DNA from 4 places in the Alteromonas sp. Cnat3-28 genome. Region 1 is predicted to be linked to each of the others. Evidence: predicted binding sites of a transcription regulator. Region 1 holds the regulator's gene; each other region holds the start of a gene.
What was found. Region 1 encodes sigma-54, which starts transcription at its own class of promoters, with help from an activator protein. Its sites were predicted from a motif close to GTTGGCACGNNNNTNGNNT; they were not measured.
Positions count from the first base shown of each region.

Region 2: the regulator sigma-54 is predicted to act here: its motif matches at 1,317-1,335, upstream of fliE (flagellar hook-basal body complex protein FliE).
Region 3: the regulator sigma-54 is predicted to act here: its motif matches at 1,302-1,320, upstream of MHM87_RS07585 (BON domain-containing protein).
Region 4: the regulator sigma-54 is predicted to act here: its motif matches at 1,032-1,050, upstream of MHM87_RS14080 (formate/nitrite transporter family protein).

Region 1 is NZ_JAKREY010000020.1:14,679-16,885, reverse strand. It holds gene ptsN (PTS IIA-like nitrogen regulatory protein PtsN) at 1-119, opposite strand, end outside; gene hpf (ribosome hibernation promoting factor) at 133-420, opposite strand; gene MHM87_RS16640 (RNA polymerase factor sigma-54) at 451-1,932, opposite strand; gene lptB (LPS export ABC transporter ATP-binding protein) at 2,006-2,207, opposite strand, start outside.
Region 2 is NZ_JAKREY010000004.1:116,885-119,091, reverse strand. It holds gene fliF (flagellar basal-body MS-ring/collar protein FliF) at 1-902, opposite strand, end outside; gene fliE (flagellar hook-basal body complex protein FliE) at 915-1,250, opposite strand; gene MHM87_RS05915 (sigma-54 dependent transcriptional regulator) at 1,492-2,207, opposite strand, start outside.
Region 3 is NZ_JAKREY010000005.1:215,068-217,274, reverse strand. It holds gene MHM87_RS07590 (TIGR03915 family putative DNA repair protein) at 1-548, shown strand, start outside; gene MHM87_RS07585 (BON domain-containing protein) at 659-1,267, opposite strand; gene MHM87_RS07580 (endonuclease/exonuclease/phosphatase family protein) at 1,934-2,207, shown strand, end outside.
Region 4 is NZ_JAKREY010000013.1:85,946-88,152, forward strand. It holds gene MHM87_RS14075 (DUF3488 and transglutaminase-like domain-containing protein) at 1-869, shown strand, start outside; gene MHM87_RS14080 (formate/nitrite transporter family protein) at 1,310-2,158, shown strand.

The sequences.
Region 1 (2,207 bases):
TCAATGTTCTCGTTTTGCTTGGCAGCGATATCAGCGATGATCTCAAGAATTCGCTTTTTACTATTACACTGAACCGCACACTCGGTGCGGTCCAGACTTACGATGGCTTGTATATCCATGCTTAATTAACTACTAATGTTTTTTCAGTTTTTCCTTATGCTTGATTACCTGCCGGTCGAGTTTATCAACCATGCTGTCAATCGCCGCATACATGTCGGTATTTTCTGAGGATGCGAATACTTCAGCGCCACTTAAATGAACGGTCGCTTCGGCTTTTTGATTTAATTTTTCAACGTTCAGGATGACATGCACATTAGAAATGTGATCAAAGTGACGTTCAAGTTTGCTGAACTTCGTATCGACATAATTACGCAAAGAGTCGGTGATTTCGACATGATGACCAGTAAGGTTGATTTGCATATTTCGTCTTCCTTATATTATTAAGCCCGATTAAATAAGGCTTTTGCGTTGGTTCGACGGCGGGATCGACAACGATTCCCGGTACTTTGCTATTGTTCGCCGGGCAACTTTAATGCCCTGTTCGGCCAACAATGAAGCAATCTTGCTATCACTTAGCGGCTTGCTAGGCTTTTCAGCGGCCACTAATTTCTTGATCAATGCACGAATCGCTGTAGATGAACATTCACCACCAGACTCTGTTGCAACGTGGCTTGAGAAAAAATACTTCAATTCGAAGATTCCACGTGGCGTATGCATGTACTTTTGCGTTGTCACTCGCGAAATAGTGGATTCGTGCATATCTACCATTTCTGCGACATCATTTAGCACCATTGGTTTCATCATTTCCGGGCCGTGCTCAAAAAAGCCCATTTGCTGCTGCACAATGCAGTTTGCAACCTTCATTAAGGTTTCGTTACGAGATTCAAGGCTCTTTATGAACCACTTAGCCTCTTGCATGTGTGAGCGGATGAATTGTGAATCGCTACTATTCTTGGCACGGCGACTCATTGCAGCGTATTGTTGATTTACGCTTAACTTAGGCAGACTGTCGGGGTTCAGCTCAACCACCCAACGGCCATTTTTCTTGGTTACTGAGACATCAGGAATAACGTACTCAGGCTCTTTAGTAACTAAAGCACTACCTGGGCGAGGATTCAAGGTTTGCAGTAAACGCATTGCCTCGCGTAGCTGATCTTCTTTCAATCGGCTTTTACGCATAAGCGTACGATAGTCTTTGCTGCTCAGTAAGTCAGAGTACTCTTCAATCAGTTGCTTCGCTTCAGCAAGCCACGGTGTGTCTTCTGAAAATTGACGCAATTGCACCATCAAACATTCTTGTGGAGAGCGTGAGCCAGAACCAATAGGGTCGAACATCTGAATGCGCTTTAGCACACATTCTATTTCGTCCATTTCAATCGGCTCTTCCATATCATCATCGTTAACCGCTTCTAAAATATCATCAAGGGTAACGGTTAAATAACCTGACTCGTCAATAGAGTCGATGATTGCTGTAGCGATTGCGCGATCGGTATCCGAGAAATGGGTAAGGCGCATTTGCCAAAGAAGGTGCTCTTGAATATCTTCAGTAGTCTCACCTTGGAAGATTTGCTCGTCGTCATTGGATGGACCTGGAGCTGGCGAAGATGAAGCAGAGTAGTATTCGTCCCATGTGCTGTCGATTGGCAGCTCATCGGGAAGATCGTTTTTCTCAAGTGCATCGCCGGCTTCTAGTGTGTCACTAGATGCAGAAGCAGTGGCCTCAGAGCCGCTGTCATCGTTGTCGATATTGTTCTTTTCTAGTTGCGGCTCGTCGTTACCTTCTTCAACTTCTAATAGCGGATTAGAATCGAGCGCTTCTTGGATCTCTTGTTGAAGATCAAGTGTAGAAAGCTGCAGCAGTTTAATGGCCTGCTGAAGCTGTGGTGTCATGGTAAGTTGTTGGCTAAATTTTAGCTGTAAAGATGATTTCATCTACGTCTTATTTAAATGCTCTAAATTGAATATACCAGAGCGAAACTGAAAAATGACAATTCGGTTACATTAACTATAGCCTGAATTGTTCGCCTAGGTATACATCCCTTACTTTTTGATTACTTAAAACCTGTTCCGCCGTTCCTTGCGCAATAAGCTCGCCATGACTCACAATGTACGCCTTTTCACAAACATCCAATGTCTCTCGTACGTTATGGTCCGTGATAAGGATTCCAATACCCCTATCGCGAAGATGTTGTATTATCTTCTTTATA
Region 2 (2,207 bases), on a different contig from region 1:
GGTAAATCAGGATTGTAGCTACGCTGTGTTTGTTCCATAGCTGTAAAGTCCATGGTAACGTCAGCTTGTGCTGTGTAGTTACTTATGCCCAATACAGGAATCAGTATCGCGTCAATTTTTTCTAAGTACTCTTGCTCACGCTGGCGCTCAATCTCGTATTCTTTTCTGGCACGAGCACTCATAGAATCTTGAGAGCCTGAGTTAAGCAGACGACCATTGCTGTCTGTTACGGTTACCTTAGACGGCTCCATGTTTTGCACTGCAGACGCAACGATATCGACAACAGCATCAACCTCTTCACCTGCAATAACGGCACCGCGCTTAGCCGTTAGCACAACGGTTGCCGACGCTTTCTTCTCTCTTCGCGCAAATACGTTCTCTTTAGGCATAGCTAACAAGACACGGGCTTTCTGAATACTCGCGATATCTTCGATAGTGGCCGCGATTTGTTGCTCGCGGGCGTGTTTTAGACGTTCCATCTCAACACGCTGGCTCACGCCAAACCCCATATCCTGCATAATGATATCTGTACCGGCATCAGAGGCCTTAGTTAACCCTTGGCGGGTCATGCCTAAACGAATATTTTGGAATTCGTCACTTCTTACGTAAACAATATTGCCTTCAAGCTTATAGTCGATTTGGTTCGCATCCATATAATCGAGGGTTTCAATAAGCTCTTGGGTTTCCATTTTCGCAAGTGGACGGTAATCAGGTTCTTGCGACCAGATAAGAATAAAAATAGCGATGGCGACGCAGATTACCAAAACAACCACAAGGGCCATTTGGCGCATCATATCTGCGCTACCTAAAGTGTCCATAAAACCAGATTTGTTTTCTGGCTCATTGTCCACTGCTTGATTTTGATCAGGAACCGTAAGGTTTGTACCTGTAGCTTCAGCCATAACCTACTCCACCTACACCGGCATATTCATTATTGTTTTATAGGCTTCAAGTACTTTGTTACGTACTTGAACAGTGGCTTCAAAAGCAATGCCCGCCTTTTCTTTCGTCAGCATAACTTGAGCTAGGCTTAAGTTAGGGTCGCCCATTTCAAAACGCTGCTGCGCGTCTTTTGATTCGAGCTGCATGCCGTTTACACCATCTACCGCATTCTTTAGCATGGTCGAGAAATCACTTGCCGAGCTATTAACTTCACTAAGCGGCTGCTGTTGAGGCTCATTAACTTGAAGACGAGTTTGCCCAATCATGTTCTGCATTTCTTGATACAAACTATTGGCTTTAACGTCCATAACCACTCCTAGTGCTTTTTCGAGACCGCCTGAACATCGGCGTATAACTTATGTATAGAGGGGATTTAGCAAAGGGCTTGCCAACTTTAAAAAGCTATACATATCAAGAAGATAAATCAAAAATAAGAGGATTAGCCAAATTTATGGCGTTTGACTTAGTGTGAGCAACAAAAAACCGCCGCCTTCTTTACTACAGAGGCGACGGATAAGGACGAGGAAACCGAAAGTGTAGAAAGCGACCTTATGCGGGCACTTCAATACCATCTTCGCGCATGCGCGCTAATTTGTAACGAAGGGTTCTTGGACTAATGCCGAGCTTTTCTGCCACATCTTTACGCTTGCCGTTACACGACACCAATGTATCGAGGATAATTTGATGTTCTTGGTAGCGCAGCTCAGACCCTAGCCTATTATCTTCAACATGCTCTTGCGGTGTTTCAACAGGTGCAGTCATGTCTTCGTCAATCATTAAATCGCTGGCGTCGATTTCATTGTGTTCACATAAAATAAGCGCCCTTTGAACCACGTTTTCTAGTTCGCGAACGTTCCCTGGCCAGCTGTATTGTGACAGCTTATTGCGTGCTGCTGCGCTTAACCTGATAGTACCCAGCCCTTGAGAACTAGCGTGACGCTGAACCAGGTGTTCGGCAAGAGGGACAATATCACCCGGACGTTCCGAAAGCGGGCGCCACTCGATAGGGAATACATTTAAGCGATAGTACAAATCTTCTCTGAACTCTCCCGCATCCACTGCTTTTCTCAAATCTCGGTTACTTGTAGCAATAACACGGACGTTGAGCTTAACGGTTTTACGTCCGCCAAGACGCTCTACTTCGCGCTCTTGTAACACGCGTAGCAGTTTAGCTTGAAGCGCCAAATCCATCTCGGTTATTTCATCAAGTAACAGCGTACCGTCTTGGGCTTGTTCAAATTTACCCGGGCAAGCTTGGATTGCGC
Region 3 (2,207 bases), on a different contig from region 1:
TATGGCGAGTAGTTTTCGAAAACAGAAACCTTATTCACTTAAAAACTGACGAAGATGTGTTGCGTCTCAACGTGCTGGCTAAAGCAGTAAAACGCGATGCATATAAGATAAGTGCTTTTTTGAGATTTCGAGAAGTTGTACTTGACGGACAAGAGCATTTTATTGCGTGGTATGAACCAGAACACTTCAGCTTGGAATTGAAGCTCGATTTTTTTCAGACGCGTTTTAAAAATATGTGTTGGTCAATACTTACCCCTTATCGAGCTGCGCATTGGAATACTAAAACACTTGTTTTGGAAGATAATCCTGACCCAAGTATTATTCCAAATGATGACAGAATTGAAAAATACTGGCTCACGTATTATGCAAATATATTTAATCCTGCCCGCGTAAAAACAAAGGCAATGTTAAGTTCAATGCCCAAAAAATACTGGAAGAATATGCCTGAGACGTCGCTTATTAACGATATGATACGCCAATCGGATGCTAGAGCACGTAAGATGATACTAAATGGGAAAAAGTGGAGAATGGTGAATGAGTTCTCCTGACAAATATTAGCAGCTGTGCTTCCCTTGTTTTTTGCGATTTGGAAAGCTCTGTAAATCGTGACCAGAAAAAAGGGGCCGAGGCCCCTTTTTTGTGTAAAGCAACAATGATATTAGTTCATCGCAGTTTCAGTAACTACACGAAGGTTGCTTTCAACATCTTTTACGTCAGATGCATTCTTGGCAATTTCCACAGCTAGATCACGCTCAGCATCAGAATCAACGTCGCCAGTCAGTGTTACTACACCGTTTTCTACGTCAACATCGATGTCGAAACCTGAAATATCGGTATCCATAAGAAGACGGGTTTTGATTACTGTGGCGATTTTGGCGTCAGTTAACTCGCTTGTGCCTTCGTCAACAGTATCTTCCATGTCATCTGACATGTCGCCTTCCATATCTTTGTCAGAGACAACCGTTAGCTTGTTGTCTACAGACGTTACACCGTCAATATTCGCTACTAGCTCTTCCGCTAGCTTTTTATCAACAGAGTTCTCAACCTTACCAGTAAGAACGACATTACCGTTTTTAACGTCAGTGTTAATGTCGAATGAATCAAGGTTACCATTGAACAACAGCGTTGCTTCTGCTTTGCCATCAATCCATGCGTCTTTGGCACCTTTCTCCCATTTATTACTTGTGTTATCTGTGTCCATGTCACCTGCATATGCAGCTGTAGTCAAAGTTGTAGCAACAATCATAGAAATAAGTGAACGTTTCATAACATTTCTCCTTTGTCGAAACTCGTAGATAGTCATGCCAATTCCTTGCCAACAAAATAAGGCATTGTTTTATATGACAAATATTAATATCCAGGGCTAGTTAAGTAAGTTTTGTTCTGCAAACTTTGCCTTTGTTTGAGAACTTTTTACTTAATTTTGTTAATGCCCAAAACTCGTCAACTTCACTTAAGAAAAGCACCTATCAATTGTACTAGGGGATAACTTTTTGTCGTTGGCCGCCGCTAAGTTGCAGTGATACTTAGGTTAAACTTATTTCACAAAGCTGCCGTAGTTATAACGATTTGTGTCGCTTCACTGGGGCCTGTTGACCTTTGTTGTACATTTTTGCAGCGGTCTGTGTGCCATCTAGACAAGGCGAATGTTTGACGGTTTAGTGGTTCTAAATCGAGAACATTCAACGCAGTATAGATGGCACAAAGGCGCTGCCCGAAGGGGTCTAAATGGAAGCCTTTTACTCTTTGTCACAGTCCTTTAACTTAGCCCGCTAGGCTTGCAGGACTGTTTCGCGATTAAAAGGCTTCCATTTAGACCAAAATTCGTACACCAAAGGTCAACAGGCCCTAGCTATAGTCATCAATTTAGTTTTGCAGACAGAAGCAACAGGTGGAGTGTTTTTCGTTAATTAAACTCAAGGACCAACTAGACATGGATACTGCACTTACTGCTGTTTCAGTCTTATTTATAGCCGTAAGCTGGGCCCCTTTGCTTCCTTCTTCTCATTGGTTAGTAAGAGTGTGGGAATTTCCGCGACTACAAATAACAGCTATCATTTCTTTGTTAATTGCTGGGCATATTTTTGAATCAACCTATTACGCACAGATAGATAGCCTAGCAGTAATTATTGTCGCTGGATTAACAGTTAGCCTTATTTATCAGGTTATCTGGATCATTCCTTATACCCCTCTGTATAAAAGAGAAG
Region 4 (2,207 bases), on a different contig from region 1:
TTAGCGCAATAATGCGTGAATTTAATCAAGGGGGCTTCCGCTACACCCTATCGCCGAACGCCATGCCTACCGACCCCATCGACCGTTTTTTATTTGAAGAACGCTCAGGTTTTTGTGCCCATTACGCAGGCGCCATGGTGTATGTGCTTCGCGCCGCAGGGGTACCGGCAAGAATGGTGACAGGCTACCAGGGCGGAAGCGCACTTAATGACAATGTGCTTCAAGTAAGGCAGTACGATGCACATGCATGGGTGGAAGCATTTATCGATGGTGTATGGATTCGACACGACCCAACGAGTATGGTGGCACCGTCTCGCCTAACCTTCGGACTTGAACGTGCGCTGGAAGAGCTGGGGGAGTCACGTGAAGCCAGTATTTTGGGCGACCTTAGCAATGCTGCTATTATTGCAACGTTACAAAGCTGGTTGCAACAGCTCGATTACTCGTGGAGTAAGTGGGTACTCGGTTTTGACAATGCTGCGCAAACCAACATGCTTGAAGAATTACTAGGCTCGCTAACGCCGCAAAAAATGCGTGCTGTATTTCTTTCCGCCATCGGCCTAATCGGGCTTATTTTAGCGCTGTATTTTTTACCCACAACGCATCGCAACACACGGTCGCCCTCACACAGAGTTTTACTAAACGCAATAAAATGCGTTGAAGCTAAAACAGGAAAAGAAAGAGGAAACAAAACCTTGTCAGCCTATTTGGCTGAGGTTAATCCTTTAATAAATGAAAATGCTGCCAAGGCACTAACACTACTGTGTGAGCTATTTGAGCACGAAAAATACGCACAACAGACACAAGAGGCAAAAGTTTATCCAGCCATGAAGCGGCAGCTAAAAATGTTAAAACAGGCATTAAAGTAGGAAATGGTAAAACCGGTTGCACCTTAAACAGTCACACTCCCCCCTTTTTAGTGCAGACTAATTAATGGTGCCTTGGCGCAAGCGCCTATCAACACAACCACAACTTTGTGCAAGTCATTGTTTTTAAGAAAAATAACTAACACATTTGCGTACATTTTGGTTGTTGGCACTTTTTTAGCTTTGTACAAATGAATTACAAAAGTACGAGGGCGCTTAAACAAGTTTTAGGTGCTAACGGGCTTTAGAGTACAAAGGCGTACATATAACTAACGGTTTATTTGTTAGCTACTACAATGCATGAGTTTCGGACAAAGGCGTCCCCAGTTCTTTCTTACGAGAGCGCTGCGGACGCCTTTTTTTGATCTTCTGGAACGCATTGAAACAGTAAACGCCAACACACAGATGACAACTTATTAATAACGACAACGTGAGGTGAAACCATGGCTTATCTTCTCCCCGCTGAGTTTGCAACCAAGATGGTAGATGCAGGCGAAGCCAAAATTTATATGTCTACGCGAGATACTCTAATCCGCGCTTATATGGCAGGTGCAATATTGGCCCTTGCCGCTGTTTTTGCCGTTACCATTGCCGTTCAAACCGGCGTGTTTCTTCTTGGCGCAGTGTTATTCCCAGTGGGCTTTTGTATGCTCTACCTTATGGGGTTTGACCTATTAACCGGCGTGTTTGTACTTACCCCACTCGCTTGGCTTGCACAGCGACCTGGCGTCACGCCAAAACAAATTCTACGGAATTGGGGATTAGTATTCTTAGGTAACTTTGGCGGCGCATTAACCGTGGCCTTTATGATGTCGTTTATTTTTACCATGGGGTATAACGTGGATGGCGGTGCCATCGCGACTAAGGTAGCCAGCATTGGCGAAGCGCGTACATTGGGCTACGCTGAACACGGCGTTGCAGGCTGGTTCACCATTTTTATTCGCGGCATGTTGTGTAACTGGATGGTGTCGCTAGGCGTAGTGGGTGCAATGATTTCAACCCACGTTAGCGGAAAAGTACTAGCCATGTGGATGCCAATCATGCTGTTCTTCTTTATGGGTTTTGAGCACTCAGTAGTAAACATGTTCCTTTTCCCATTTGGCCTTATTATGGGCGGCGACTTCTCGGTTATGGACTACTTCATTTGGAACGAGATCCCAACTGCACTTGGAAATCTTGTTGGTGGCCTCGCCTTTACTGGACTAACCCTGTACACCACCCACGTTAAGACGCTACCCAAACGTACTATCCCTGTTGATAAAGCCGCTGCATCGCAAACACTGCCTATTTAATTAAGGCGCTTATCTTAAAGCCATCATGCCTTGTCCCTACAAGACACGT